DNA from 4 places in the Qiania dongpingensis genome. Region 1 is predicted to be linked to each of the others. Evidence: riboswitches for the same ligand, from Rfam matches in the RefSeq annotation. Region 1 holds a riboswitch; each other region holds the start of a gene.
What was found. Region 1 has a riboswitch for cobalamin ahead of H9Q78_RS00640 (cadherin-like beta sandwich domain-containing protein). Riboswitches for the same ligand answer to the same signal wherever they lie in the genome.

Region 1 (7,877 bases):
GGTCCACACGTGCTTTCGCCGAGGTAAGTCGGGAAAGGTTCGTAATGGCAGATGTGTCATCTCCAAGCGCATTCACTCTCTCTAAAAGTGAATAGATTCCATCCTTATCCGTCGTCAGGATATCCGCTTCTGCTGGCAGCTTTTCAATATCCGCCACGATCGCGTCGGTGATCACCTTCCGCTCCAGGATCGGAATCTGTGCATAGGCCGCTTCCAGAATACTGTAGCCGATGACCCGCTCTTTGTCAGCTTCCTCCATCAATTGGTAACCCTGGTATAGATTCTCGATCATATCCCTGTCATTCAAGGTGATATCATTGATTGACGGAATCGCCGCTATCCCGTTGTTCATCCGTTCTGCCGGATCCATGGAGGAAATAGCCATGATATCAAGAAGCTTCTGATACTGTGTTACCATCGCCTTTTCACTGTCGCTCAGCGCGTCATACCGGGATTTGATTCTTCTTATCTCCGCATCATTATAGAACTTATATTCGTTCACTTCCGGCTGACGTTTGATCTGCTGGTCCACATCCGCACCGGTGATGATCCTGGCCGTCAGATCATCCAGACCATACGCATAAAGGTAATTGGCATCATTGTAGTAATAAATAAGGCCGTTGCTTCCGATGGTCATGCTCTGGGAACAATACTGGCCCACGCCTATGTTTTCCACCTTTTCGTAGATTGGGGTTGTCTGTCCTACGCTGTCCTGAATGATATACATGTTGGAAACCCGGTCGGAAACGGCTCCCTCCGGCGCATAGGGCACCACATAAAGATAAACCTTGTGGTTGTTCGCCTCTGTCGCATATGCGGTGGAAAGTACCGGTGTCCCCTTTGAAGCGATCTCGTCGATCCGGTAGATCTCCGTCATGGTATTGGCATCGATGACACGGAAGGGTTCTCCGCTTCCGCCGTGTCCGCCGCCGCCGCATACATACAGTCTGTCATTATAGATGACCGGCGAGGATTTAATGCCGGATCCCGCGATGTCCGATTTGAACCATTTCTCCGATTCTCTGTTAAAGGTGCCGTCCGCGTTCATTTTGATGGAAAGAATCGCGCCGCTGTTCATGGCAAGCGTCACGTAAAGGCGCTGGTTCTTCTCATAATAATTCGGAGTCGACTGTACCTGATATCCGTCCAGGATCAAAGTATCCACTACTTCTCCCGTTTTGGAGTTCACAGCAAACAGTCTGCCGTCTGTGTCGCCGAAATACGCATAGTCACCGACGAACTCCGCTCCGCCCCACAAAAAGCCCTGGTTGGAGGTGGGCAAGGCGCCTACTGACCATTCCGGACTTATATCATAGTCAAGCTTTTCATCCGTTGCGATAAAGGCATAGTAAGCTCCTTTTCCATAAGATGCGAAATAGAAATATCCGTCATGATACATGATCGGCGTCTCGATCTGAGCCCCGCTCAGCGCAACTGTCTGATAAAGGAACTCCAAAGTGTCCGCGTTATATACACGCACGCGGGTTTTGTTATTGTCATCCGTACTCATTGCAAACACTTTTCCATCCGCGCAGGTTACCTGAGGGAGAAGCATCATGCTTTTGGGCACATCATTTTCAGCCTCAATCGCTCCGGTTTCCGGGTTTACCTTCCGGACCTTGTCATCCGACGTGTAGTATACATAGTCATTATAATACGCAGGCGCGCTGACATGCTGCATCATCGTATTTCCGCCTGTGGCCTGGATTTTCCATTTCTCTGTCAGCTCGTCGCCGCTCTGAGGCGTCTTCGCATCCGAAATCCCCTTCAAATCCTCATTTCCGAGGAACTGATTCCAGTTAAGGGCATCTTCCGGTGAAGGATTTTCTGTTTTGGCCAGAAGCTGGTTATAATAATGCTCCGCTTCTACCAGTACATCATAGTTGCTCACTTTTGGCTTTTCTGCTTCTGCCAGGTTGTTGTAGGCTTCTCTCGCCGCATCGATCTTCGGCTTGCTGAGTCTTAAGGTAACGCCTCCGATGAAGGAGATCATGTTCTCCACGTAAGAAACGTCACTGTAATCTGCCGCTTTTGTCAGACTCTCCTGGATACTGACTGCCTGTCCTTTTCCAACGCTCAGGCTCTTTTCCAGATCCTGATAGCCGTTCGCCGTTATTTTATAGGTGTAGCTGCCGGCCGGAAGAGTATAGACACCGTTTACCGGCGCCATCTCCGTACCGTCAGAGCTCAGCACAGTCACAGAAGCAAACACTGGATCGGGCTGGAAGGTAACATCGTAAGATTTCGTCACTTTCAGATTATATACCGTCGACGTCTCCGCACCGCCCGTTGTATCCTTCGCAACGACAGGTATGGTGAAGGTATCTTCATCTGGCAGAGTGACTGTTACATTCCCGCCTTCCACATCCGGATCACTGAGAACACCATTTACCGTCAGCTGCTGAACATCTCCGTCCGCAGATCTCTGAATCGCCCCGATCGTCATGGAAGTGTCCGATGAAGGAACCACAACTTCGTATTCTGTGGTGCTGTAATTGAATTTGGGACTCAGAGTGGCAGTGCTCATATCCTGGGTATATACATTCAGCGCGCTCAGAGTGGGTTTCCAGTTTATGGTTACTTTATACTCCTTTTTATTCCCATCTGCATCCGTCAGGGTCAGCGTCAGGACATTAGAACCATTCTTCAGCAGGTTGGTAAGTACCACGCCCCGGCTGTTTCCGGCTGTCAAAGTGACAGAAGACGCCGCATCAGAGCCGTAAGGGACATAAGAAGCCTCAATGGTCTGAGCGTTCTCCGCGTTCACTTTGATATAAAGGTTCCTATTCGTATAACGGTAGACCGTGCAGCCGTATTCCAAAACGCCGCTGTCAAATTCCTTATCCAGGGGAAGTTTGTTGCTGTCGGTGATACTCAGGCTGTTGCCAAGCATCAGGCTGGTCAGCTGCGCCGAAGAAACGTCGGAATATAATATTATCCCTTTCTCAGCCGTTTTCGTTGCGGGAATTTCAGCCGCAGCATTTTTGGAAGCGCCGGTAGCCGGCGCCGTAGTTTCAGCCGCAGTCGTTTCCTCGGAGGTTTCCGAAATGGTATCCTCGGAAGTACTCTCCGTCTTGGCCTCCGTAGTCTCCTCAATCTTTGTTTCCTCTCCGGCCGTCGTTTCGATTTCCCCCGTCGAAACAACCGTTTCTTTCGGATCGCCTGAAACAGTTGATGACGCTTCTTCACTGGCAGCCAGCGAATTCATCGGAACCGTGCCGGCCAGGAGAAGAAACGACAGTACCAAAGACAGTACTCGTTTTTTGATCTTGCTTATCCTTCTCATCTTTCTCTCCTTCTTTCGGCAGAAATTTAAATCCAGATGACCTTCCGGTACATCTGGATTTAAAATAGCTTTAAAAACCCAGACCTTCCCTCCCGAAAAGTCACCCATTGCAATGCCGGCAGGTCTCCTGACTCGAGTTCCCTTTACTGGTCTGCGTCTTCCCGGTCTCCCAGTGACTTATGCAGACGTTCATCCCTCTTACAGTAGCGGGGGCTGTCCCGGTTTTTCACCGTGTTCCCTATTAATGTAACAAACAACCGCCATCGCGAATTCTATTTTCTGCTTCTATTTATGTTTTCTCACGGGTATATAAATATCCATGCAGGAAGCGTGTTTATCCTTACATCTGGCATCGTAACACTCAAAATCATAGCCTTCTTCATCCAGGTCATAGCCGCTGGTCTCCAGCCAATCCTCATATATATATTTCCAGGTCTCCCGGATGCTCTCCGCAAAAGCTTTATGCCCCTCTTCCAGGGTCATATCCAGCGGTCTTGTCGTAAATACCGCATACTCCGCGGCAGGAATCGTGACCACATTCAATCCTTCCGGACCAGTCTGATCTGCTTCTAGTTTTTTACCGAAAAAATAGGACAAATTACCCTGGGCATCCGGCTCTTTCAGCCATAAACCAATCTTCACCGTGTTCTCATCCATATGTCCATGATGATGTTTTTGTTTCTCCTCGGAGCCTTTTTCCCGAAACCAGTACGCCCCGTTCTGAACGCTGTCCAGCTCTTTTTTATCGGACTCACAGCTGTGTCCCAATACATGAATCGGTCCTAACGCCACAAATCTGGGTTCTTCCATTTGTACCCCTCCTATACCGCAGGCCTGCATTTTTAAATATTCCGTGGGCGTACAGCCAAACTTCTTTTTAAAGGCCTTTACGAAACCGCTGGGTGTTTCAAATCCCACTTCCAAAGCCGCTTCGAATATACCGGTTCCTTTTTTCACCTTTTCTGCCGCCAGCTCCAACCGTTTTTCCCGTATATAAGACGCTACGGACATACCGCTGGAAATCTGGAAAATCCGGCAAAAATGATAATAAGAATAATGGTAACGCTTCGCCAGCTCCATGGCCGACAGCTCTGACTCCAGATGACTGTCTATATAGTTTCGGCATTCTTTCATCATATCTGTGCATCCCACTGCTATTCCTCCTGCACTTTCTTCACTATAGCACATACCTTCTCCGGTTTTCTAATCCGGAATTGCGGTTTCACCGGAATTCACCAGTAATGTCCGCCGATATCCCTTCCCAGATCACAGGTATAAATCCACTGAATGACATCATTATCCTCCAGAACATACTTTGCGCATCCATAGTTGGGGAACCATCCGTTGACCGTATACATCCATCCGCTGCCTTCTCCGCAGTCAAATTCATTCAAATGGTTAATGCCTACAATGTAGCCGGCTCCATGTACGCCGTCGTTCCGGAATTCCAGTTTGATCCCGGTTTCCCTTGTCGTCCGTTTCAGGACGTCAAATACGGTCTCTCCTTCATAAAGCTCCACCTCGGAAGCGGATAAGATCACACCATTGCCGGGGATATACCCCTCTAAACCTTCTGTCAGCTGATCCATATTGTTCAAAACGGTATCGCAGCGAATCTCTATGATGCAGGTACGCGTTACTTCTTCCGGCTCCGTCGCAGTCTGGGTTGGTGCGGGCTGAGTCGGCGCAGGCTGAGTCGGAGCCGTCTGGGAATTTCCGCCCTGATTCCCAGACGTATTCCCTTCTGTATTCTCCGTGCGGCCGCCGGAACTGGGATTCTCCCCGGAAGCCGTATTTTCTTCGCCCTGCGCGCCGGAGGGAACAGACCCTTCTATTGTCTCTCCCTGTGATGACGTACTTTCTGACGCCTCGGAATCGCTTTCTCCGGATGTCCCTTCTGAAGCTTCCGATGAATCGGCACCCTTCGTACCAGTATTCGTATTTCCGTGATTTACCAGCTCTTTTTCTTCACCCCGGAGAATAACATAATCCCCGCCCTGTTCCACGCCAAGTTCCAGAAATCCGTTCTTCAGAGAAACCTCCAGCTCCTCGATTCCCTTTGCCTCTCCGTCATATCTGCAGGCCAGATAATTTTCCTCCTGACTGAAATCCCCCTTCAGAACAAGCGTCGCTTTTCCCGGAAGCTTTCCATCGTGACGAAGGGAAAAATTACAAACCCTCTCTGCCTCATAGCTGTCCGAAACCTGCTGGTTCAGATCGGCGGTATATACGCCGTCTTCTTTGATGTCCAGATTGACAGGAGCAGCCTCATCCAGATTGTTTCCTTCGATCCTCCATTCTGCCTGAAGGCCTTCGGATACCTCTTCTGTGTGTTCTTTTATCCCTCCCTCATCCATAAGGGCCTGAACATCCGCCGCGGAAATGGAATTTTCGTTTTCCGCCACTTTAAAATCTTCTATGTCGGATTTGATTTGTTCCAACGCTTTTTTGGAATCGTCCTCGGCGGCTTTTCTGTCCGCCATCACAGCAGCGGCAGCCTCCACTTTTTCCGAAAATGATTTTACCGCGTATTCCGAATACTGACCGTTATCGTTCCCTTTATCAGCCGTGTTCACAAGCTCCCGCCCGATGGATACCTGTTTGGAAATCTTGCTCTTAATATCGGGGCCTTTAATGGAAAAATGCAGTACGATCCCGGCCACGATCACAACAGACAAGATACCCAATATAATTTTCCTGACTTTATTCTCTTTCATATTTGCTCCTCTCTTTCATCGGTAAATCCCATATTTGATTTTTACACGTTCTACTTTCCGGATCACCTTTTCTCCAAAAACAAACAGGAAAAAGGCGCTCCCCAGGGCATGGGTGAAATCATACGGGACGCCGGAAATATATAATATCTTTAAAGACTCCCAGTTTATATCCAGCCCGGAAGCTGAGACATAGCTGTTGAATACCAGCGCCGAGATATTCATGATGCCGCCGTAAATAATAAAGGTCGTGAGGAATCCATATACGGACAAGGTCAAGTCATCCACCGGCATCCTCTTCCTCTGTATCAAATATCCGGCGATCAATCCGACCGCGCCGAAGACATACAGCCGCCAGCCCATAAAGATACCGTTACCGCTTATCCGCCATTCGAGCCAGGCCGCCAAAATGGCAAGAAAAACTCCTGTGATCGGTCCAGCTATCACCCGGAAACTCCGGCTGTTCAATTTATCCAGATCTTTTTTATTGAACACCACCCCTGCCAAAAATCCGAGAATCCCCCAGCAGAACATCTGCCATGGGGTCCATGGTCCCTGCCCCAGAAAGAAATTGCACACAAACCGCGCCAGCGCTCCCACAAGGAAGCCGGCCTCAGGTCCCAGAGAAATTCCGGAAACGATCGCCATGGCGGTCCCCGCCTGGAAAGGTATCGTGATATAGCATATCATGTTTCCGAGAGCGGTGAGCGCCGTCATCATAGCCACGAGAACAATCTCTCTTGCCCTTGGCTTCCTTCCCTCAAACATCATGAAAAAGGGCGCCATAATATAAAAGATGATCAGCAGACTGATAAATAGAAAACTTCTGTCCTCCAGAAATTCGATCCCAACAAAAATGGTGAGCGGTATCAGAACAAAAATCACAGCCGCTGAGACAAAAATCCGTTTACGTCTTAATTTCAGGAATTGTTTTTCTGTATATTTCTGCCACATAACTCCACCACTTCCCTATAAGTGATCGCCCGTTCAAATAGATGTCTGGACATCCGGTTCGCCGCTGTCGTATAAAAATTATTTCCGCCGAAAAATTCATGAGGTGTATCTATCGCTGATATCCCTCCGTCAAAGAACATTGCACACCGATCTGCATATTCCCCACAGAACTCAATGTCGTGGGTCACCATAAAAATCGTGACCCCCTGGTTTTTCAGCTCCCTCAATATGTCGGCCAATATTGTCTTGAAAAAAGGGTCCAGCCCTTTTGTCGGTTCATCTAAAAGCAGTATTTTAGGCTCCCTGAGGAGTATCTTTCCAAGAGCGAGCCTCTGTTTCTCTCCTCCGGACAGATCATAGGGATGAGCCTGTTCCATGCCGCCAAGCTGCATTTTCTGCATCATCTGCTGAATTCGCAAAAGCTTTTCCTCTTTGGGCACAGGGTCATAGTAAAGCGCTTCATAAAGCTCTTCCTCTGCCGTGATCTCTGTAAAAACAGACGCCGGATTTTGCGGCAGGACCCCCAGGCAGTTTGTAAACAGTTCATTTCCCTTGTATTTTTCCAGCGGCTTTCCTAAAATCCGTATTGCGCCTCTCCACGGCTTGTTTACCCCAGATACAATACCGAGCGTTGTGCTCTTTCCTGCGCCGTTGCCGCCGAGCAGGCAGAAAAACTCTCCCGTCTCTATGGAAAGAGATAAGTCTCTCACCACATCTTCTGAATTTCGCTCATAACGGAACCAGGCATTCTTGATCGTAACTGCTTTTTCCCTGTCTTCGCCGGACTCTTCTTCCGATTCTGGAAGCGACTTCACCATAATTTTCGGAAAAACCTTTGACAGCCATAGTCTTCCCTCCCGGATAGTCAGAGGATAATCATCCCCTCCGTCCACATCCGCATATATTTTCATAGGGGCCGGAAG
Region 2 (7,877 bases), 100 kb from region 1:
AAAGCACACCGGACAAAAAAAGCGGAGAGGATGCGCAGATATGACGTTTTTCTCTTACAGGACGGCTGAAGAGGACGCAGGAAAAAGACTGGATAAGTTTCTGTCTGAAAAACCGGAAATGCCCTCCAGAAGTTATTTAAAGAAACTGATTGAGGAATCCTGGGTCCAAGTTGATAAAAAAGCTGTAAAGGGCAATTACAAGGTTCAGGCGGGAAACGAAATCGAGGTATCCGTTCCGGAACCGAAGGAGCTGGAAGTAGAAGCAGAAGCGATGGAACTGAATATCGTCTATGAAGATGATGACCTGCTCATCGTTGACAAGCCGAAGGGCATGGTAGTACATCCTGCCGCAGGGCACGAATCACACACACTGGTCAACGGTCTTCTGTATCACTGCCAGGGCAAACTGTCCGGAATAAACGGAGTGCTCCGCCCCGGTATCGTCCACAGGATTGACCGGGATACAACTGGACTTCTGCTGGTTTGTAAAAATGATTTTTCCCATGCGGCCATTGCAGAACAGCTGAGGGTCCATTCTATCAACAGGCGCTATCATGCCATAGTCCATGGCGAGATCAGAGAAGACGGCACGGTGGACGTCCCCATTGGAAGGAATCCCAATGACCGGATGAAAATGGCGATAAACTTAAAGAATGGAAAAGAGGCGGTTACTCATTATCATATATTGGAGCCGCTTAAGAAATACACTTACATCGAATGTCGGCTGGAGACCGGCCGCACCCATCAGATCCGCGTCCATATGGCATCCATCCATCATCCACTGCTGGGCGATACGGTCTATGGACCTTCGAAATCTCCGATTTCTCTGGAGGGCCAGACACTTCACGCTAAAGTTCTCGGTTTTATTCATCCTAGGACAGGGAAATATCTGGAATTTGAGGCTCCATTACCGGAGTATTTTGAAAGATTATTGGTGAAATTGCATATATAACTATACTTTCTTTGACAAATATAGTATAATATAACTATTATAAGGATGAGAGGAGCTGAATGCTATGCATGGAAATCTAGTGATTACCATCGGAAGAGAATGCGGAAGCGGCGGAAGATTCATCGGACAGAAGCTGGCAGAGCGCCTTGGAGTCAGATGTTACGATAAGGAATTGCTTGCATTATCCGCGAAAAACAGCGGGCTGTGTGAAGAAATCTTTGAACATCATGATGAAAAGCCCACCAACAGTTTTTTATATTCACTGGTTATGGATACTTATTCCATGAGCTATAATCCTTCCAATTTTGTGGATATGCCCTTGAACCAGAAGGTATTTCTTGCACAGTTTGATACTATCAAAAGGCTGGCAGAGCAGGAATCCTGTGTGATCGTAGGGCGCTGCGCCGATTATGCGCTTGCGGAATATCCGAATATGGTCTCCGTATTTACCACGGCAGCCTATGATGACAAGGTAGAGTACTTGAAAGAGCATTACCATATTGAGCCGTCCAAAATTAAGGATTTTATTACAAAGACCGATAAAAAACGCGCGTCTTATTATAATTATTATGCCAATAAAAAATGGGGGAGCGCGAAGAGCTACGACCTCTGCATCAACAGAAGCGCGGTGGGATTTGACGGGGCGGTGGATGTCATACTGAACTTCGTAGATGTCAAAAAAGCGAATAAGAAATAAATAAAACGAACTTTTTGTTACAAAAATGTCAAAAGCCATTGACAAATCATTTCATCAGATGCTATACTTTTCTGCGTAATTTCATACCATCAGCCATACATGGGGAAGTCAGGTGAAAAACCTGCGCGGTCACGCCACTGTAATGTGTAGATCACAGAGCCAGATTGCCATGTAGCGGTAATATTAGTTGTTTGACCTGCGAGGGAAAGGGAGACTGATGATCAAATGTTTTATTTTGGTATCTAAAGTCTTTCTCAATCTATGAGAGAGACTTTTTTATGCAGAAATAAAACTTTTCTGAGAACGTTGCGCTATTTTTCCTCCTCAAGATCAGACAGCAAGAAACCAGATAATTGTTGAACAGAGGAGGAACTATGAAAAAAAGGTTTGTATCAAAAGCTTTGTCACTGCTGCTCGTATTGATGTTGCTGGTATCAGGATGCGGGACTGAAACATCTCAGAGAGAAAGTACCGACGCAAAAGAAAGTACGGCTGAGACTGTCGGCGAAACCGAGGATAAGAGCCCCAATGACGAGGAAACAATCGTTCTGGCGGGATCCCGCGATCCGGGCAGGGGCACTGCCGATCCTTATTTTACCAATGTAAATCTTTATGTATGGGAGCCGCTGATCGGGGAATCCGATGACGGTGAAGTAGAACCCAGGCTTGCTACCAGCTGGGAGATGTCAGAAGACGGAAAAGAGTGGACATTTCATCTGAAGGAAGGCGTCGTTTTTTCCGACGGATATCCTTTTAATGCGGACGCGGTACTGCTTAATTTTGACCGATATAAAAAATTGGGAGTCGTATCCTCTACTTTCTTTGCATTCGACATTGATTCTGTATATCCCGGACTTCAGTCTGTAGATAAAGTAGATGACTATACAGTAAAGCTGACTTTTGAAAATCCGGTCCCCACACTTCCTTATACGATCATTAATTTCGGAAGCGGTATGTTCAGCCCGGATTGCTACGATTCTGAGACCGGCGAGTTCAAAGAATATTGTGTTGGCACAGGTCCCTTTGTCATCACGGACCATGTCCCGGATGAATCACTCACCCTCGGACGAAATGAACGTTACTACGGTGATCCTGCCAAAGCGGAGAGTATCCAGATCCGGGTCATCCCTGACCATGAAACACGGGTGGCAGCCCTCCGGTCCGGAGAGATCATGGGAGTATATGATAACAACGCGATTCTGCCTCAGTCTGCAAAGGAACTGGAAGCAGAAGGAGGATTTACTGCATCAGCAAAGATTTCCGCAAATATTCAGTATCTGAATGTGAATAACCGGAACTTTCCCTTTAATGATGTAAGAATGCGACAGGCTATGAGCATGATAATCGACCGTGAGACTTTGTTAAACAGTGTATACCGCGGCTATGGAGAAATTACTGCCAATGTGCTCAGCCCTCTTTCTGTATTTTATAAAGAGATCACACCCGAATACAACCCTGAAAAAGCAAAAGAATTGGCATCCGAGGTATTGAACGGACAGACTCCCACTGTACGGCTTTTGACTGCTTCCACCTATAAAACAGACGCAGAGCTGATCAGCTCCTGGCTTCAGGAACTGGGACTTCAGGTAGAAATCCAGGTAATGGAGTCTTCCGCTGTATCGGAAGCACTTAAAAATACAGATTTTGACCTTTCCATGGGATTCAAGGGAATGAACAATGCAGAACCAGAAACCATGCTGCGTGGCTTTTTGCATTCAGATGGTTTCATGAACAACGGATTTGCCATGAGCGGCTACAGCAATGAGGCAGTGGACGGGCTGCTGGATCAGCTGAACAGCACCTACGTAAGAGAAGACCGGGTCAAGTTATATGATGAACTTCAGGAAATCAGTGCAAAAGAGCTTCCGGTCATTCCATTGATAGCCGTGACTACCCTTGTTGTTCACAGCGACAAGATTACCGGCTATGACGCTATGTTCACCGGCGTCACGCTTCCAGAAACCAGATGGGCCGATTAAAATGATTCTTAAATATTTGGGCAGACGGCTGCTGCTTACGATACCGGTACTTTTCGGAATTACTCTTCTTGCTTTTCTGCTTGGTGTCCTGAGTCCCGGAAACCCTGCGGAAATTGCTCTCAGCGGAGGAGGAGAATACGCCGTAACAGAGAAACAAATATCCAGTATAGAGGAAGAAATGGGTTTGGATAAATCTTATCCGGCCCAGTATCTTAGCTGGATAAGGGGCGTTCTTAAGGGTGACTGGGGAACCTCCTTTCGTACGAAAAAGCCGGTTCGTGACGAGCTTTTCAGCCGTTTTGGCATCACACTAAAGTTGGCTGTATGTGCCATTTTTCTTACGGTTGCCGTCGGGATTTCCCTAGGGATTCTCGGCGCAGCCCGAAGGGGCCGATTTATAGATAAGGCAGGGCAGGGGCTGAGCGTGCTTTTTTTATCCATTCCCAGCTTTTGGGCCGCGATTTTACTTATTCATATTTTTTCCGAACGGCTGCATCTGCTTCCCACCAGCGGACAGGACTCATGGAGGCACATGGTCCTGCCGGTTATCGCACTGTCCCTTAACACCACAGGAACCACAATTCGTCTGATGCGTTCCTCCATGTTGGGTGAGCTGGGGAAACAATATATCACAGCTGCCCGTGGAAAAGGGATTTCCGAACGAATTGTCTTTCTAAAGCATGCCCTGATCAATTCACTGGCTCCTGTGGTCACGCTTCTCGGCAATTACCTGGGCGGTATCCTCGGAGGTGTCGTTGTCGTAGAATCCGTGTTCGCGATCAACGGTATTGGAAAATTTGCATTGGATTCCATAGCCGTACGGGATTATCCTGCCCTGCAGGGCTATGTGCTCATCACAGGAACGGCCTTTGTCATCATCCACATGCTGGTGGATCTTATCTGTTACTTCCTGAATCCACAGATCCGTTTGGGAGAGGGGGAGACTGTATGATTCGAAAAGGACATTGGTATGTGGACGGAGTAACGATGCTTGCTCTTACCCTGATGGGAATCATTTTGCTTGGCAGTGTATTTGCCCCGCTTCTTGCCCGGTACAGCCCTACAGCAATCAATATGGAAGAGAGTCTGCAGGGAATATCTCCCGCGCATCCGCTGGGGACTGATTATTTGGGCCGCGACCTACTTTCCCGTGTGTTATACGGCGGAAGAGTATCTGTGCTGACCGCAGTAGCTGCCACAGCTCTTTCCATGCTTTTAGGAATGGCGGTGGGAATCCTGGCCGGTTATTTCGGGGGAGTTGCAGATGCGGTGATAACTTGCCTGACAAGTATCTTTCAGGGACTTCCAGGCACAAGTATGATGATTGCCGTGTCCGCCATTATGGGACCAGGGGTGCAGAGTCTGCTGGCAGCTTTAGTGATCAATTCCTGGGCGGGGTTTTCCAGAATAGTCCGGGAAAATGTATTGAGTCTTAGGGAACAGACTTATGTGGAAGGCGCCCGCTGCCTGGGAGCCGGCCGTTTCCATATCATCATCCGCTATATCATTCCCAACATGCTCCCTGATGTCATCGTTTTATTTACCACCAGGATAGGAGGAGCCGTTTTGTCCATCGCCGCTCTCAGTTTTCTCGGTCTCGGCATCCAGCCGCCCACGCCAGACTGGGGAATGATGATCAGCGAAGCCAGAACATATTTCCGGACCTCTCCTATGCTGATCATTGCTCCAGGCGCCTGTATTATTTTTCTGTCCTTCGGCATCAACTATCTGGGAGAAATGTTCCGGAATCATTTTGACATAAAAAGCCAGACCATTCGGCAGGACTAGGAGGCTTCCATGGCAGAAAACATCATTCTTGAAGATTTAACGGTGTCCTTTGGCAATGGAAATGTGGTGAATCATATTTCAACTGTTTTTCAGTCCGGATATATTACCGGACTGCTTGGAGAGAGCGGAAGCGGAAAATCGGTGCTGGGAATGTCCGTTATCGGATTGCTGCCTTCCAATGCGAAGCAGTCGGGCAGGATTCTTTTCGGAAATCGGAATCTGCTCGCTCTGACTCAGAAGCAGCTGAGAGGAATTCGTGGGAAGAGGATAGGATTGATTCCCCAAAATCCGGCAGACTCTCTGAATCCAGCCAGAAGGATTGGGCCGCAGATGACAGAGGCTGTACGAGTAAATATTAAAAAGAAAAAAGAAGCAAAAAAGAAAGCGAATCTACTGCTGCAAACATTCGGGTTTCTAGATTCGGCCCCCATTTTGAGAAATTATTCGTTTCAGCTGAGCGGAGGAATGAAGCAGCGTGTCCTATCCGCAATGGGTCTTGCCTGTGATCCGGAATGGGTGATTGCAGATGAACCGACAAAGGGCCTGGATGCCGCGCTGCGCGGACAAGTTTGCAGTCTTTTGAATGAAATATCCAGGAAAAAAGGAAAAAGTATGCTGATTATCACCCACGATCTGATGCTTGCGGAAAAATCCTGCCAGTGGCTGATGGTGCTCTATCAAGGCCGAATCATGGAGGAAGGAAATACAGAGGAAGTCTTACACCATCCGCTCCACCCTTATACGGAAGGGCTCTTATCGGCACAGCCATCTCATGGGATGCACTCCATTCCCTATGCAGCTTCCAAAAAGGGCGGGAACAGCGGCTGTGAGTTTTCAGACCGCTGTCCCAAAGCCTCCAAAATCTGCTGCGAAGCTGATCCCCCAGTAATCGTCTTGAATGGACACAGAAAGGTAAGGTGCCATTATGCTGCTGGAAGTCCGGCATCTGAATAAACAGTACAGCTCCGGGCTGTTAAAGAGACAAGTGGTAAATCCTGTCCAGGATATATCGTTTCAAATTGAAGCAGGATCCACTTTCGGCTTGATGGGAAACAGCGGCTGCGGAAAGACCACATTATCTCGAATAATTCTGCGCCTGATTCCCGCGGACAGTGGTCAGATCCTGTTCGAGGGGACTGATATCACTAAGTGCTCTGGCAAATATTTGAAGACTATCCGGCCGAAAATGCAGATGATTTTTCAGCATCCGGAATCCTCCCTGAATCCTCTGATGAATATAAAAAATAACTTGCTGGAACCATTTAAGATTCACAAGCTGTATGACAAAGAAAGAAGAGAAGAGGAGATTCGTGAAAAGCTTGCCCTCGTGGGGCTTCCAGAAGGTCTTCTGTCACATTATCCCCATGAGATTAGCGGAGGAGAAGCTCAGCGTGTTGTAATCGCACGGGCGCTGACCATGGATGTTCGATTCTTTGTTTTGGATGAACCGACTTCCATGCTGGATGTTTCGGTCCAGGCGCAGATCATGAATTTATTCAGAGACCTGCAGAAACGATTGGGCCTGACATATCTGTTCATTTCCCATGACCTGGAGGTGGTGCGGTGGATCAGTACTCATATAGGCTTTATGAACGGAGGAAAACTGGTTGAACAGGGAAAAACAGAAGAAATAATAGAAAATCCCAAAATAGAATTTACAAAGAATTTTATCAATAGTTTTTGAAAATAAAAACAGAGAAGCAATGAGAGCCATAGACGGATATTTTGTCTATGGCTCTCATCATGATTATTCTACCGTTACAGATTTTGCCAGGTTCCTCGGTTTATCCACATTAAGCCCTTTCATATCAGAAGTGTAATAGGCCAGGAGCTGCAGGATTACGGCAACCGGAAATACCGTAAATCGGTCATGGGGTACCGGAACTGAAAAATGCATGTCGCAGATATCATCGGTTATTTCCGCATGCTGCTTGGTGATCAGAATGACAAAAGCGCCTCTGGCTTTTACCTCTTTAATGTTGGAAATTGTTTTTGCGTAAATATGGTCCTGGGTGGCTACCGCAATAACAGGGGTGTCTTCTTCTATCAGGGCGATCGTACCGTGCTTTAATTCTCCCGCTGCATAAGCTTCTGCATGGATATAGGAAATCTCTTTGAGCTTCAGGGAACCTTCCAGAGAAAACGCATAATCCAGACCCCTTCCCACAAAAAACGCGTCCTTTGCCTTCGCCAGGATACTGGCTGCGGTTTTGAGTTTCGCTTTGTTTTCCAGGATTTTCTGGACTGCCGGAATTGTATCCAGAAGGCGGGATACAAATTCACCGGCATCCTTTTGTGAAAACTTTCCGCGGACCATCGACATGCGGCAGCCGATCAAATAGAGACTTGCCAGCTGTACCATATACGCTTTTGTACTTGCCACAGCGATTTCAGGCCCGGCATGAGTGTAGAACACATAATCACTTTCCCTCGCGATAGTAGAACCCTTGACGTTGACCAC
Region 3 (7,877 bases), 1.5 Mb from region 1:
CCATGGCTTACGTATCGCAGGTGGTAGATCCGGAGATCTTCGTGATCGGCGGCGGCGTATCCAGAGCGGGACAGTATCTTTTGGATTTGATAAAGGAACATTATGATCCCCTGATCAAGCTGACCCGCGGGAAAGCGAAGCTTGCTCTGGCCAGGCTGGGGAATGACGCCGGAATCTACGGGGCGGCCAAAATGGTGATTGACGAGAGAGAAAAATGAAAAAGAAAAGTTTTATGTCTTATTATAAGCCGTATCTGGGATTGTTTCTCAGCGATATGTTTTTTGCGTGTCTTGGCGCGGCGATAACTTTGGTGATTCCGCTCATTATCCGGTATATTACCGGAACCGTGATCGGATTTGAAACGGATGCAGCGGTATCCATGATTTTCAGATTGGCAGCCCTGATGCTGGTTATGGTCGCCATAGAGTTTTTCTGCAATTTTTATATAGGGTATTTTGGCCATATGATGGGAGCAAAAATGGAACGGGACATGCGCCATGAGCTGTTCGGGCATTATCAGAAGCTGTCCTTTACCTTTTATGATGACCAGAAAGTGGGACAGCTGATGTCTAGGGTGACCAATGACCTGTTTGATATCAGTGAGCTGTGCCATCACGGACCGGAAGATCTGGTGATCTCTGTTATCCGGATAATCGGCTCTTTGATAATCCTGCTGTTTATCAACGTGCCGCTGGCTCTTTCTGCCGCAGCGCTGCTTCCGTTCATGCTGTTTTATGCGGTCGTCCTGAATAAGAAGATGAAGCGGGCGTATAAAAGAAACCGAGAGAAAATCGCGGATGTCAACGCTCAGATTGAGGATAGCCTTTCCGGTATCCGCGTTGTCAAGTCCTTTGGGAATGAGGACACGGAAATGTGCAAATTTGACGAGGGCAACCAGCGGTTCCTGGAGAGTAAACGGGACAGCTACCGGTATATGGGAGTTTATAATGCCGGATTGGGGGCGTTTACCACTTTGATGACAATCGTGGTGATATCTGTCGGAGCCGTGCTGCTGGCTAAGGATAGGCTGGATGCGTCGGATTTGGTGGCATTTCTTCTGATGGCGGCTAACTTCACCGACCCGATCAAACGGCTTGTCAGCTTTACAGAACAGTTCCAGAATGGAATGTCCGGCTATGGACGGTTCCGCGAAATACTGAGCATACAGCCGGATATTGAAGATGAACCGGATGCGGCGGATATTGAAGAAGTTAAGGGAGAGATCTGCTTTGAGGATGTGAGCTTCCGCTACGCATCTTCCAAAGACGATGTCCTCCATAATCTGAATATGACGGTGAAGCCTGGAGAGTATATCGCGCTGGTCGGCTCCTCGGGTGTGGGGAAATCCACGCTCTGCAGTCTGATTCCACGCTTTTATGAGGTCAGCGGGGGAAGAGTGACTCTGGACGGAAGGGATATCCGGGATATAAAGCTTAAAAGTCTTAGAAAGAATATAGGAATCGTCCAGCAGGATGTTTATCTGTTTGCAGGGACGGTATATGAGAATATCTGTTATGGAAAACAGAATGCCGGGAGAGAAGAGGTCATAGAAGCCGCCAAAGCTGCCAATGCCCATGAATTCATCATGGAACTTCCGGACGGATATGATACAGATATCGGACAGCGGGGGGTGAAGCTGTCAGGGGGCCAGAAGCAGAGACTGTCTCTGGCAAGAGTGTTCCTCAAGAACCCGCCGGTCCTGATTTTTGACGAAGCCACTTCTGCTTTGGATAATGAAAGTGAGCGGGTTGTACAGGAAGCTCTGGAGAAACTGGCCAGAGGAAGGACCACGTTTGTGATCGCTCACAGGCTGTCGACGATTCGGAACGCTGAAAAAATACTGGTGTTGACCGATGACGGGATTTCTGAACAGGGAAATCATCAGGAATTGATGGAATTAGACGGGGTCTATGCGAAATTTTACAGGATGCAGTTCTTGGCAGGCCGGGATTCTTGACTCTTTCCACTTGTCAAAGAACAAACAATCTGTTATAATCAGGAAAATAAACATGGGATTTTCAGTGCCCTGTGCCGTCAGGCACAGGGGTAAAAGGGAACCGGGTGCAAGTCCCGGACGGTCCGGCCACTGTGAACAGGGAGCGAAACCGCAAAAAGCCATTGTACCGCAAGGTATTGAGAAGGCGCGGAAGAACAATGATCTGTAAGTCAGGAAAACTGCTGAAAATGTTGGTGAATTGCTTCCGAAGAAAGCATGATATTCATCCAGAAATGGACTTATTTTAGTGTCTGCACTTCGGAGAAGGGCGGGCTTTTTTTATTCTAGGGAGTCTGAGATGGGCTTGCTCACTCCATTTTTTCACAGAAAGGTGTGTCCTTTGAAACGTGTAGATACGTGTTCATCTTGATAATATCCGTATGATGGACCGCCGACAGGCAAAAGGCCGCCTCCCTGGGCCGGAACCGTGCGATAAGCACAAAGACAGGAGGAATGGATTGCCGGATTAGAGAGAGGAAGCGCTGGATAAAGAAGACAGAGGCGTCCGATCAAATTGGGCGGCCTGCAAAGAAAGAATAACGCAGCACGCGGAAAGGGGATTATTAAGATGAAACGAAAAAGCATGAGCCTGCTGGCTTTACTGCTGGTTTTCTCAATGCTGTTATCTCCATTGTCAAGTATCAATGCAGACGCGGCAGCGTCTGAGCTGGCGGAGGAGAGTAGCGCAGCATTATCGGAGGAGAAGAAAGAGCCGGCGGCGGAAGAGAGCAGCGCGGCTTCAGAAGAGAAAAAAGAACCGGCGGCGAAGGAAAGCAGTACGGCTCCAGAAGACAAGAAAGAGCCGGAGGCAGCAGAAAGTACGGAGGCCGGAAAGGAAAGCAAGGCGGAGAGTACCAAAACGGAGTCCTCGACGGAGACCGGCGGGACTAAGGAAGCTGCCGGGACTGCCAGTGCGGAGGAGAGCAGTGCAGCGGCAAAGGAAAGCAGCGCGGCGGAGACACAGCCCGCGGCCGAGAGCGGTGCGGAGCCCACGTCTGCGGCTGACGCCGGTGAAAAGAATATTGATACGGTCCAGACGGTTTTATTGGCAGCCGGTGGAGATGAGCAGCCGGTGAAGCCGACGGCCGCCATAAGCGGCGTGACGGTAGTAAAAAACGACGGCGGCACATATGGAATGTTTCCAATCACAAATCCAACTTGCACTGTAAAAGGAAACATGATAGAGATTTCCTTCCAGACCGGCGCTAAAAAGACATTTGACTGGCTCTATCTGGGGTATCAGTCCGACGGGAGCAAACCGGGATATTTTACCGGGGTCAAGACTGGAGAGACCTGTGAGTTTACCATCCAGGTTCCCCTGTCTTCCGGAAACAGCTGGATTCCAGTTTCTGTAGGCCGTTCCGATCAGGGAACCTGGTCGGAAAATTACCTGTGGATGAGTATTCCCAAGGTCCTGGTGATCACAAAACAGCCGGAAGCGGTCAGCAAAAAGGCCGGGGAGACGGTGACTCTTAAAGCGGAGGCTGACGGGGAAGGAGTGACATATCAGTGGCAGTACAGCTCCGATGGGAGCGGATGGACAGACTGTGCGGGAGACAGCGCACAGGCTGCTGCTTACAGCTTCATCATGGAGGCGGCATTGGCAGGACAGTACCGCTGTATGGTAAAAGACAGCGCGGGAGCCGAAGCTGTTACAGATGCGGTGAAGGTCAGTGCGGCCAGCGAGCAGGAAGGATATCTGGCCAATGACGGGATTACCGCCGTTTATGGCAGCGACGATGCTAAAAAGCCCGGACAGGCCTATACCATGTTTAAGATCGCGGCGTCAAAGGCCGTGGTCAAGGGTGACGGAATTGACGTCACGATTTGGGTGAGTCCGGCCTCCAGCGGGAAATTTTCTTATGACGCGATCTATATCGGAATGAAAGACGACGATCCCAAAGAACCGGTCGTTCTTGGAGAAACGGATACAGATAAGAATCTTCAGAAATTCCAATTTACCGTTCCATCCAGTATGATGGGCGGAGAGGTTCACTTTGTGCCGAGGAGCGCTTCCAAAGGAACGTGGAGCACCAGCAGCTCTCTGGCATTTCAGATTCCTGCGGCGGACAGCTTTAAGAAGCCCTCGGAGATCACCATTACCAGCCAGCCCGCGGGCGAAACTGTGACGGGCGCAGGAGCCGAGGTCATCCTTTCGGTGGAGGCGTCAGGCGAAGCAGGAGCAGTCCTGTCTTACCAGTGGCAGTACAGCGCGGACGGAAACGAATGGACAGATTGTACCGGCGACAGCGCCAAAACTTTTGAATACCGTTTTACTATGTCGGAAGATCTGGCGGGGCAGTACCGCTGTGTGGTCACCGACGGGAACGGCACAACGGCCATATCTTCCACAGCTGCTGTCAGAGTGCCGTCGGCCCCTGTGGTCACAGGGAGTACGGTAAAAGTCGTAAAGGACAATGGAGCCGAATTTGCCATGTTTAAGGTCGGCGAATCCACCGTAACAGCTGAGGGTGAAGAGCTGGAGATTACAATCTCCACAGCAAACACATCTTTTGACAAAATCTATTTAGGTTTTAAGGATGATGCCTCCAAGACGCCGGTGATCGCAGGAACGAAGCTTGCTTCCGGCGGCTGGACCTTTACCTTCCGTGTCCCGGCGGCCGATAAGGGCAAGGTGCTCCCGGTCTCTCTGGGATATCCGGAAGGCAGCGCCAAGGACTGGTATACGAATCAATACCTCTGGATCTACATTCCGGATGAAGGGATTGAGGAGTTTCCCACAGAGACCGATACGATCAAGGCTATTGCGGGCGGCACCGGAGCTTCTTACAATAATTTTGCAGTTGTTTCCTCCAAGGCGGTGCTGAAGGGGGATACGGTGGTCCTCACTCTGTATGTAAAAGGAAATACATGGACGAAGCTGTATCAGGGCGTTCAGTCTGATACCAATAAAACAGTGACCTGCACAGGCTCCTATGACGGAGATAACGACAGGACGGCCTTCACCTTCCAGGTCCCGGCAAAGAAGCAGGGGATGAATATTCCCATTACCCCCGGAAATGACGGCGGTTGGTTCAGCTATGCCAGGGATCTGTTCATCCATGTGCCGAATCTGGCGGGGAACGCAAATACGACGGCGGACGGCACTTATGACTTATATGGCTCTGCCTATCCGGTATCCAATTATACTAGCCTCAGCTTTGAGCGGGGGAGCAGCCTTACGATCAACGGCAGTGCAGCCACGGTGACTTTGGTCACCCAGGCGAGGGATTATGATAAGCTTTATATCGGCCTGGCCAGTGACGCGGATTCCGTGAAGGATGCAAAAGCCGTGGATGCGGTTCCCAGGACGGATATCGGCGATACCTATAAGAGCTTTACCTTTACCATTCCAACCGCCGATCTGGGAAAAGAGATCAGTTATGTGGTTCATGTGGAAAAAAGCAGCTCCTGGTCAGAAAAGTCGGGAAGTTTCTTTATAAATGGCATTTTGGATAGAACGGGTGATCTGCCGGATCCGGACCCGGAACCCGTAGATCCCACCGTTCCGTCTGACGGAACTTACAAAGTGACTGTGGATTCCAGCGCGGCCATGTTCCGGGTGGTGGACTGCGTCCTGACCGTAAAGAACGGAAAGATGAGCGCGGTGCTCACCCTGAGCGGGACCGGCTACGATTATCTGTATGTGGGGACCGCGGCTGACGCAGAAAAGGCGGATAAGTCCTCCTGGGCTCCTTTTGTGAAGGATGCCAATGGCAAGTATACCTATACGATTCCTGTGGAGGCTTTGGACAAGGGAATCGCGGTCGCGGCACATTCCATTAAGAATGACAAATGGTATGACAGGACTTTGAATTTCCGGTCCGAAGGCATGGAAGCGGTCACGCCGGCCATAGCAGACGGCGTCTATACCATCGAAGCAGATTCCAGCGCGGCCATGTTCCGGGTGGTGGAATGCGTTCTGACTGTAAAGAACGGAAAGATGAACGCGGTGCTCACCCTGAGCGGGACTGGCTACGATTATCTGTATGTGGGGACCGCGGCTGACGCAGAAAAGGCGGATAAGTCCTCCTGGGCTCCTTTTGTGAAGGATGCCAATGGCAAGTATACCTATACGATTCCTGTGGAGGCCTTGGACAAGGGAATCGCGGTCGCGGCACATTCCATCAAGAATGACAAGTGGTATGACAGGACCTTGACTTTCCGGTCAGAGACGATGAAGAAGATCGGCGATATCTCCGGCGGAGGAGATGAGCCGGTAACGCCTGTAGATCCCGATAACGGCAAAGACGACGGTAACCAGCCGGATGTGATCCCTGACAATGACGGAAAGGCCGATAATGAGTCTAAGTATGAGTCTGATACCGGCGGTTCCACCGGACGGGTGGACAGTGCGACGACTCTGGCGGACGGCGTCTATAAGCCGGATAAATTTTCCTGGTCCGGCGGTACGGGCAGAGTAAAAATAACCTGCAACAAGATCACCGTAAAGAACGGGCAGGCCTATGCGACATTGGTATTCAGCAGTGACTCTTATCAATATGTGAAAGCCAACGGAAACACTTACTATACCACTAAGAGCGGCGGCACGGCCACTGTTGTCATCCCTGTAGCACTGAACAAAAATAATAAGATTTTTGGAATGACGACGAAAATGTCGGCGACCCACGAGATTGAATATACCATTTTCATTTATCTGGCGGCGGCAGCAAATGGAGAAGCAGCCGGGGAGAACAGCAATGAGAAGCTGGATGAGACGGCTCCCCAGATTATCGGGCTGGAGTATCAGTCTGAGACAAAGCTGGATTACGCGGAATATTTCAAGATTTATCACTATGATCAGGACATTGTCCTTTTGGAAATTGATTTGACGAAGGATACGGCGAGGGACCCGGAAAAGCTGGCGGAAGAAGAGGACGGCAGTCAGGCAGAGTCTGCGGAGAGTGACGGTCAGGAAAAAACAAAAGCATCTGCCGAAACGGAGATCATCACGGAGGATGGGGAGGAACTTGTCCCCAGCGAAGGTGAGATCGCCGCAGAGCTTTACAAAGGAAATGTCGTGAAATATCTCCTTGTCCCGGAGGACACCGAGATTCCGGTCGGCCTGGAGCAGGATATGATCATCGTGAGGATGCCTGCGGACAAAGCCTATGCCGCCTCCGATGAGATTCTGGAGATGATGGAGACACTGGATATCCTCGACAATCTGGCAGCGGTGGGCTGTGAGCAGAAGGACTGTGGTATTGATTCTGTCGCGGAAAGAATGACCGTGAAGGATGGAGAAGAGGAAGCTGAGGTAATTTTCGGCGGACAGTATGACCTGCCCGATTATAAGGCTCTGATCAAAAAGGAGACCAATCTGGCTGTTCTGCCCGGTGAACTGCTTCCCAGGGAAAAAGAAGATGAAGAAACAGACGGCCAGAAAAAGGCCGCGGAGAAAAACAGCGAAGCTGTTATGAACGGAGCAGAGGCCGAAGAGCTTACGGCCAAAGAGCAGACGGAACGCTTCGAGGAGCTTACCGGGAACCTTGCCATGTTTAATATCCCGGTGATCATCGACCGGTCTGCCGATGAAGAGACTGAGCTGGCCAAATACGAGTGGATCAAAGTATACGGCGTACTTTTCAGCTGTGAGGAAAAAGCGGACCAGCTTTTTGAGGCGGCTGTGAAAAAAGCAGCGCAGCAGGAGAACAGATGATGAAGAAGAAGTTATATCAGGTTACGGCGCTGATACTGGCTGCAGTCCTCCTTTTGGGGGGCTGCGGACAGAAAGCGGAAAAGGAAACAGAAAAGCAGACGGACCCGGAGACACAGGAAACCGCTGCGGAGACGAAGACAGAGGCCGGGACGGAAAGCAGTCAGGGAGAGACACAGGTGACGACAGCGGCCAGAGAGAGCGGCGACGCGCCGGAAATTGCAG
Region 4 (7,877 bases), 380 kb from region 1:
CGCGTCTGTGTTTTTCCTTGGTGAGCTGTTCCGACAAGGGGAATTGGTGGCGGATTTCGGCTGGAGTCGGCAGCTTACTGATGAATTCAAAGCTCATGATACGGCCTCCTTTTTATCAGGCATTTTTTTCTCCCATGATATAGGTAGCATAGCCGCCGGCGAACATGAGGATAAGTCCGATGATGAGGCCGGCCACGGAGAAGTGTGTCAGTGCGTTGGTATTATAAAAAATTCCGAAGGGTGAAGAGAGAATCAGGCCCAAAATCGCCGCATAGGTGGAAACGGTATGCTTTGCGAACAGATATTCGATCATCTTAGAAATCAGGAAAATGCCCAGGATAGCCCCTATACCGAAAGGCACAAGGATGGCGGCCTGGGACATGACGGCTGACCAGTTGCCTGCCTTTAATGCATCCACGAAGCTGGTGATAGAATTGATCACGCCGTAATAGTATCCGAGAACCATGAGGACCATAGAGCCGCTGACACCGGGGATCACCATGGTGGCAGAAGCGATGACGCCGAGGAAAAACAGCAGAACGATGGTACCGGGAGTAGCGGTAAGCGTTTTCAGGGTGTCCTCGCTGCCCTGCAGCAGAGGAAGGATAATCGCAAAGGCGAACAAGATTACAAACGCTGAGATGTTGAATACAGTTACACGGCCGCCGCGGTTTTTCCGGATTCCTTTCTTCATTTCCCGGACCAGCATAGGCACGCCGCCGAGGATAAGGCCGAGAAACGTAAGACAGGTGGGAAGGGGCTGATTGCCGAGAAGATATTTAATGGCGTACGTAAAACAGATGATTCCCACGGCGCATCCGAGCAAAATCGGAAACAAAGCTGCGATACTCTTTTTAAACTGCTTGAACAGATGGGTGATAGAAGAAATCAGCTTGTTGTAGATTCCCATGGATACGGCCATGGTTCCGCCGCTGACGCCGGGGATGACATTGGCAATGCCGATAACTGCGCCTTTTATGATATCCAAAACAAAGTTCATAGTTATTTCCTTTCACATTTAAAATAATAAAGTATACAGCAACCTATTATAAAAGGATTTCGGGGGGATGTCAAGAAAAGCAGATATATAGCGGCATAAAGATTTTCCAGAGAATTCTAAGAAATACCTAAGAAATTAGTAAAAATCACCTATAGGAATTGGGCGGAAAATCTGTTATAGTCATCTATAGAACAATCGGAAAAAAGGGTGGGAAAATGAAGGAATTTTTTGAGAATGTTCAAAAGAAGACGGCGCGGCATCCATTGCTCAGCTGTTTTCTTGCAGCCATATTGCTGAATCTTTTTGTAGAGCTGCTGTCCAGGAGGTCTTTTATCAGCCTGGCTGTTTTTGTCGGCACAAGGCCGCATATCTTTCTTTTTAACGCTTGTATCATATTCTGGAGCTTTTCACTCCTTCTTCTGGTCCGGAGAAAACTGTTTCTCTCAGCTGTCATCAGTGTCATCTGGCTGATTCTTGGGATTGTGAACTTTGTGCTCCTGGGATGCCGCGTCACGCCGTTTAACGGGGCGGATCTCCGCCTGACGAAGGATGCGATGGCAGTGGCCGGAAAATATCTTTCCTGGTGGCATTTGGTCCTTCTGGCTATAGCTGTCGCTGCGCTTATCGTGGCATTGGTTATTTTGTTCCGAAAGCTACCGCGTTCAGGGAAGAAGCCTTCCTATATTAAATCTCTGATATTTGTAGTATTCTCTTTTATGGCTCTTTTGGGAATCAACAGTGTGGGGAAGAGCACCGGGGTCCTGGCGAACCAGTTTGGCAATCTGGCTCAGGCATATCAGGATTATGGATTTTCCTATTGCTTTGCCAATAGCCTCATCAATACTGGGATCAGCAAACCGGGGGACTACAGTACGGAGGTGGTCAAGGAAATTAAAAAAGAGGAAATCGTTCCGGAGGAGCATGTGTCAGCTCCGCTCGTTGTGGAGAACAGGCCGGACGTGGTCAATGAGCAGGGAGTGGCGGTGACAGAAAAGACGCCGAATATTATCTTCCTGCAGCTGGAATCCTTCAGCGATCCGCTCAAGTATCTTCATATGGAATGCTCGGAAGACCCGATTCCCAATTTCCGAAAGCTGATGGAACAGTATTCCTCCGGGTATCTGTGGGTGCCTTCCGTTGGGGCGGGGACCGCCAACACGGAGTTTGAGGTAATCACCGGCATGAACCTGGATTTTTTTGGGCCTGGAGAATATCCTTATAAAACGGTACTGCAGAAGCAGGTTTCCGAAAGCATCTGTTTTGACCTGAAAGAGATAGGATATCATGCTCAGGCGATCCACAACAATTCCGGCACTTTTTATGACCGGTATACGGTGTTTTCCCAGTTGGGGTTTGATACGTTCACCTCTCTGGAGTACATGACAGGATATGATACCACTTATATGGGATGGGCGAAGGATGAGATTCTGACAGAACAGATCGCGAAGGTGCTGAATTCCACTTCCGGGGCGGATGTGATCTATACGATTTCCGTACAGGGGCATGGCTCTTATCCTCAGGAGAAGGTATTGGATTCTCCTGTCGTGCAGGTGACGGGGCTTCCCACAGAGGGGGAGACTAACGCTATGGAATATTATGTGGAACAGATTCATGAAATGGATACCTTTGTGGGAGAGCTGATCTCATATCTGGAAAGCCGGGATGAGGAAACTATCCTCGTTATGTACGGAGATCATCTGCCCAGCCTGAATCTGACGGAAGATAAGCTGGAGAATGGGGATTTATTCCAGACGGAATATGTCATCTGGGACAACATGGGTCTTGCGAGGACCAGCCGGAACGTAGAGGCATATCAGCTGGGAGCCTATGTGATGGATAAGGCGGGTCTTAAAAAGGGGACGATGTTCCGTTACCATCAGGCATACCTTCAGAAGACATCACATACCGCGGAGGAAGAAGAAACATATCTGAATGATATGAAGATACTGGAATATGATATCCTTTATGGAGATCAGGATGTGTTTGAAGGAGAGATGCCCTATGAGGCGACTAATCTGCACATGGGAGTACAGCCGATCAGCATCAACCGGGTGCTGCTCCAGAATAAGGGGCTCTATGTAACTGGATGGAACTATACAAAGAACAGTGTGATCTATGTGAATGGAAAGGCATGGGAGACCAACTGCGTTTCACAGAATCTTCTCTATGCGGCAGATGTAAAGCTCAAGGAAGGCGACAATGAGATTACAGTCGGCCAGGTGAGCGATGACAATATCGTACTGAGTGTCTCGGAGCCGTACGTTTTGAAGCAGGAGAAAAAGGATGGTTCCGGAGGTTCCTGAGCAAAAGCGGATAGGAGGAATATCGGTTTTTTCAGTTGCGTTTATGGACGAGATATGGTATAGTGAGGGTGTGCAAAGAAATATTGCCGTATCAAGTGCCTGTCCTTTGACAGGAAAAAGGGAATCAGGTCAGAATCCTGAGCGATCCGGTCACTGTATTCAGGGAGCGAAGCCTCGTCATCCATTGCAAACCCTATCATGCGAGAAGGAGAGGCTGAGCGGAGAACTGTAAGTCAGGAAACCTGCTTGATATGTGAGATGGGCTTCCGGGTAGAGCTACACATCCGACAGGGTATTTCCCTCATGGTGTCGGCTTATGGGTTAAGCGGACATACTTTTGTGAATCTCAAAGCAACAGCAATGCACAAATCTTTCGTTCAGAGAATGAGTCTGGGCTGGCGCAGTGCCGATCCTACTCGCCGGGCTGTGTGCCTGTGTACTGTGTTGTCAGGGCTGTGTGCACATTCGCAAGAACGGAACAAGGGCGTACCGTCTGGTACGCCTTTTTATATTTGTATTAAAGAGAAAATTTTATAGTGACACCAAAAAACAGGAGGAGAAAAATGGAAATATTGCTGACCGGAGGCGCCGGTTATATTGGAACTCATACGGCCATCGAAGTGGCGGAAAGCGGCCGTCAGGTCGTGATCGCGGATAATTTTGTCAACAGCTGTCCGGGGGCGGTGAAGCGTGCGGAAGAGCTTGCCGGCGCAGAATTCCCGGTCTATAACGTGGATGCAGCGGATGAGGCAGCGATGGAACAAATATTCAAAGAGCACCGGATTGAAGCTGTGATTCATTTTGCAGGTCTTAAGGCGGTGGGAGAATCCGTAGAGAAGCCGTTGGAATATTACCGGAATAATCTGGACAGCACCCTTACGCTGCTCAGGCTGATGAAAAAATATGGATGCAGGCAGATTGTCTTCAGCTCTTCGGCCACGGTATACGGGACGCCGGAAAAAGTACCTTTGACAGAAGAAATGCCGGTGGGCAGGAGCTGCACCAATCCTTACGGGTGGACGAAGGTCTTTATTGAACAGATCCTCAGGGATGCGGCCAGAGCGGATGAGGAATTGTCGGTGGTGCTCCTGCGGTATTTCAATCCCATAGGAGCCCATGAAAGCGGAAGGATAGGGGAAAATCCCAACGGGATTCCCAATAACCTGATGCCGTATATTTCTCAGGTAGCGGTGGGAAGGCTGCCGCGCCTGAGGATATTCGGAGATGATTATCCGACGCCCGACGGGACAGGAGTCCGGGATTATATTCATGTGGTCGATCTGGCGAAGGGGCATGTGGCGGCTTTGGACTATGCCGGAGGGCATAAGGGAGTTGAGACGGTCAATCTGGGAACCGGGATTGGATATAGTGTCCTGGATATCGTGAAGGCGTTTGAAAAAGTCAATGGAGTGAAGATCCCTTATGACATTGTGGAACGCCGGGCAGGCGATATAGCGGAATGTTATGCAGACGCATCTAAGGCGGAACAGATTCTTCACTGGCATGCGGAAAAGAATCTGGAGGATATGTGCAGAGATTCCTTTAGATGGCAGAAAAACAATCCCAATGGATATGAGGAAAAGGCCGGATCAGGGTTGTCATAGAATCTTGCCGGAGACAATAGAATAGAAGTAATGATAAGACCCTGGAGTCGGTTTTATGAAAAGATTGTATCGAATGACGGCTGCCCTTTGTCTGTCGCTTTGCATGATGGTATCACTTTGTATGCCCGTGTTCGCGTCCGATGAAGGACAGCCATCTGTGATTCCGGAGATAATGGAATCCGTAGAAGCCGGAGGCAGTTCCGGAGCAGCAGAGAAGCCAGTCTCCGGACAGCCGGAAGAAGGACAGAGTCAACAGGAGGATGTGCCGGGAGAGGCAGTAGAAACATCCGGAAAGGCACTGCCGGCTTCGGCAGAAACATCCGGGACAGAGGAAACTGGAGAGAGCGCCGCTCAGCCAGAGAGCAGCGTCCAGGGAGCGGAAGAAAGCCAGGGGGAAAATACCTCATCCCAGGGAAGCGGAGTTCAGGCGGACCTGGGAATAACCGCTCAGGCCGCTATTTTGATAGAAGCCTCCACAGGAACCGTGATCTATGAAAAAAATCCGGATGAGGCCCTGCGCCCCGCTAGTATTACGAAGATCATGACGCTGATTTTGATCTTTGATGCCATAAGGGACGGCAGGATTTCCCTGGATGATCAAGTCGCCACCAGCGCATATGCCAAATCCATGGGCGGTTCTCAGGTGTTTCTGGAAGAAGGAGAAGTTCAGACTGTGGAGACGCTCATAAAATGTATCGTGATCGCGTCGGGGAATGATGCGGCTGTGACCATGGCAGAGTACATAGCCGGAAGCGAGTCCGAATTTGTCCGCCAGATGAATGAAAGAGCGAAATCACTCGGCATGGAGAGTACAAATTTTGAGGACTGCTGCGGTCTGACGGATTCGGGCACCCATTTGACTTCTGCCAGAGATGTGGCTCTCATGAGCCGGGAGCTCATCACAAAATATCCGGAGATTGAAAATTACAGCACGATCTGGATGGAAAATATCACACATGTGACGAACAAGGGCACCAGTGAATTTTGCTTGTCTAATACCAATAAACTATTGAAAATGAGCAATTCATTCACGGTCACCGGCTTAAAGACGGGGAGCACCAGCCTGGCGAAATACTGCCTGTCGGCTACGGCCAAAAAGGATGGGGTGGAACTGATTGCGGTCATTATGGCTGCACCGGATTTTAAAGTACGGTTCAGTGAAGCGGCCAGCCTGTTAAACTATGGGTTTGCGGGCTGCAAGCTTTACACAGATTCGGATGAAAACCGGGAGGAGCTTCCGAAGCTTCCGGTAGCGATGGGAGTTGTACCGGAGGTATCCCTTCGCTACGGCGGAGAGTTTTCTTATCTCAGCACGAACGGAGAGGATTTCAGCGCCATAGAGCGTCAGATATCCATCCCGGAAAAGCTGGAGGCGCCGGTCCAGGAAGGGGATATAGTGGGCAGTCTCACCTATATGCTGGGCGGCAAGACTCTGGGAACTGTGGATATCCTGGCTGCAGAGTCTGTGGAAGCAGCCGGTTTCGGAGATTATCTGGGCTGGATGTGGCAGTCCTTGCTGATGTAATGACATGAATCAAAAAGAAGAAAAGAAAAAGCGCCTGTTTCCGGCTGCCCGTCGGAGACAGGCGCTTTTGGCGATTTACAGAAACTTTACGCAGTTTATACAGTACAGTGGTGTTGGCTGAAAGAAAAAAATGATATTTTCTATGGAGAAGCGAAGTGAGAAAAGAAAAAAGAGGGAATAGTTATGGATCAATCGACATTCAGCATTGTGGGAAACAGCAAAGCCAAGAATACGGCGGAAAAGATTGCGGGAATCCTGTTTCTTGCCTGTGGTTTTTTCGCAGTGGCCGCTGTTATCGTCATCACGGTGTATATGATTGCAAAAGGGACGCCGGCACTTCACAAAGTCGGCATCCTGGAGATTTTATTTGGGACAGTCTGGAGTCCTACAAGTGCGGAACCGAGCTTTGGTATCCTGTATATCATTCTGACATCTGTTATCGGGACAGGAATGGCAGTCCTCATAGGAGTCCCCATCGGTGTTCTGACTGCAGTATTCATGGCGGAGGTGGCTCCGCCGAAGCTGGCGAGGATGGTCAGGCCCGCGGTAGAGCTTCTTGCGGGGATTCCTTCCGTGGTATATGGGCTTGTCGGGCTTTTGATCCTGAACCCTCTCATGTATAAGCTGGAAATGTGGGTTTTCAAAGGTTCCTCCACGCATCAATGGACGGGAGGAGCAAATCTGCTCTGTGCGGTCCTTGTTCTGGCTGTTATGATTCTTCCCACAGTCATCAATATCAGTGAATCTGCCATCCGCGCCGTACCGAGAGATTATAAAATGACTTCACTGGCCCTGGGCGCTACACGGATCCAGACGATCTTTCGTGTCATCCTACCGTCGGCAAAATCCGGCATTGTGACAGCCATCGTGCTGGGCGTGGGGCGCGCCATAGGAGAAGCCATGGCAATCTGTATGGTGGCCGGAAACTCAGTCAACTTCCCGCTTCCGTTCAGCTCGGTCCGGTTCCTGACGACGGCAATGGTCAGTGAAATGGCTTACTCCCAGGGATTACATAAAGAAGTACTGTTTACCATCGGACTTGTGCTGTTTGTCTTTATCATGATCATCAATCTGGTGTTAAACCGGATAATGAAGAAAGGAGCAAAGGATGCGGACAAATGCCGTTAGTTTATATACGAAGCGCAGACGATTGTCGGACGGGATACTCACAGCTCTCATTTATTTGTGCGCGGCACTGGCAATCTGCCTGGTGGCAGGAATCGTGGGATATGTGGTCGTGAGAGGCGTGAGATCCGTCAACTGGACATTTCTGACCACGGTGCAGAGCAGCAAGAACAATACCTTCGGTATTGCGGGGAATCTGCTGAATACGCTGTATATCATTGTCATAACCCTGTTGATCGCGACGCCTCTCGGCATTGGGGCCGCAATCTATCTGAATGAATATGCAAAGCCGGGAAAGCTTGTCCGGATGATTGAATTTA

Region 2: another riboswitch for cobalamin. It lies ahead of H9Q78_RS01150 (ABC transporter substrate-binding protein); the one in region 1 lies ahead of H9Q78_RS00640 (cadherin-like beta sandwich domain-containing protein).
Region 3: another riboswitch for cobalamin. It lies ahead of H9Q78_RS07545 (hypothetical protein); the one in region 1 lies ahead of H9Q78_RS00640 (cadherin-like beta sandwich domain-containing protein).
Region 4: another riboswitch for cobalamin. It lies ahead of galE (UDP-glucose 4-epimerase GalE); the one in region 1 lies ahead of H9Q78_RS00640 (cadherin-like beta sandwich domain-containing protein).

What each region holds. Positions count from the first base shown of each region.
Region 1 covers NZ_CP060634.1:141,425-149,301, reverse strand. Annotated here, with positions in the region: gene H9Q78_RS00640 (cadherin-like beta sandwich domain-containing protein) at 1-3,286, opposite strand, end outside; cobalamin riboswitch at 3,387-3,563, opposite strand; gene H9Q78_RS00635 (AraC family transcriptional regulator) at 3,572-4,438, opposite strand; gene H9Q78_RS00630 (DUF4430 domain-containing protein) at 4,519-6,003, opposite strand; gene H9Q78_RS00625 (ECF transporter S component) at 6,019-6,954, opposite strand; gene H9Q78_RS00620 (ABC transporter ATP-binding protein) at 6,921-7,877, opposite strand, start outside.
Region 2 covers NZ_CP060634.1:245,625-253,501, reverse strand. Annotated here, with positions in the region: gene lspA (signal peptidase II) at 1-44, shown strand, start outside; gene H9Q78_RS01160 (RluA family pseudouridine synthase) at 41-952, shown strand; gene H9Q78_RS01155 (cytidylate kinase-like family protein) at 1,017-1,649, shown strand; adenosylcobalamin (AdoCbl) riboswitch at 1,725-1,869, shown strand; gene H9Q78_RS01150 (ABC transporter substrate-binding protein) at 2,024-3,628, shown strand; gene H9Q78_RS01145 (ABC transporter permease) at 3,630-4,580, shown strand; gene H9Q78_RS01140 (ABC transporter permease) at 4,577-5,416, shown strand; gene H9Q78_RS01135 (ABC transporter ATP-binding protein) at 5,426-6,370, shown strand; gene H9Q78_RS01130 (ATP-binding cassette domain-containing protein) at 6,342-7,100, shown strand; gene glmS (glutamine--fructose-6-phosphate transaminase (isomerizing)) at 7,164-7,877, opposite strand, start outside.
Region 3 covers NZ_CP060634.1:1,611,476-1,619,352, reverse strand. Annotated here, with positions in the region: gene H9Q78_RS07555 (ROK family glucokinase) at 1-218, shown strand, start outside; gene H9Q78_RS07550 (ABC transporter ATP-binding protein) at 215-1,957, shown strand; cobalamin riboswitch at 2,003-2,197, shown strand; gene H9Q78_RS07545 (hypothetical protein) at 2,565-7,655, shown strand; gene H9Q78_RS07540 (ABC transporter substrate-binding protein) at 7,655-7,877, shown strand, end outside.
Region 4 covers NZ_CP060634.1:516,440-524,316, reverse strand. Annotated here, with positions in the region: gene H9Q78_RS02555 (3-deoxy-7-phosphoheptulonate synthase) at 1-97, opposite strand, end outside; gene H9Q78_RS02550 (DUF368 domain-containing protein) at 116-1,000, opposite strand; gene H9Q78_RS02545 (sulfatase-like hydrolase/transferase) at 1,216-3,303, shown strand; cobalamin riboswitch at 3,380-3,567, shown strand; gene galE (UDP-glucose 4-epimerase GalE) at 3,867-4,907, shown strand; gene H9Q78_RS02535 (D-alanyl-D-alanine carboxypeptidase family protein) at 4,963-6,432, shown strand; gene pstC (phosphate ABC transporter permease subunit PstC) at 6,616-7,560, shown strand; gene pstA (phosphate ABC transporter permease PstA) at 7,541-7,877, shown strand, end outside.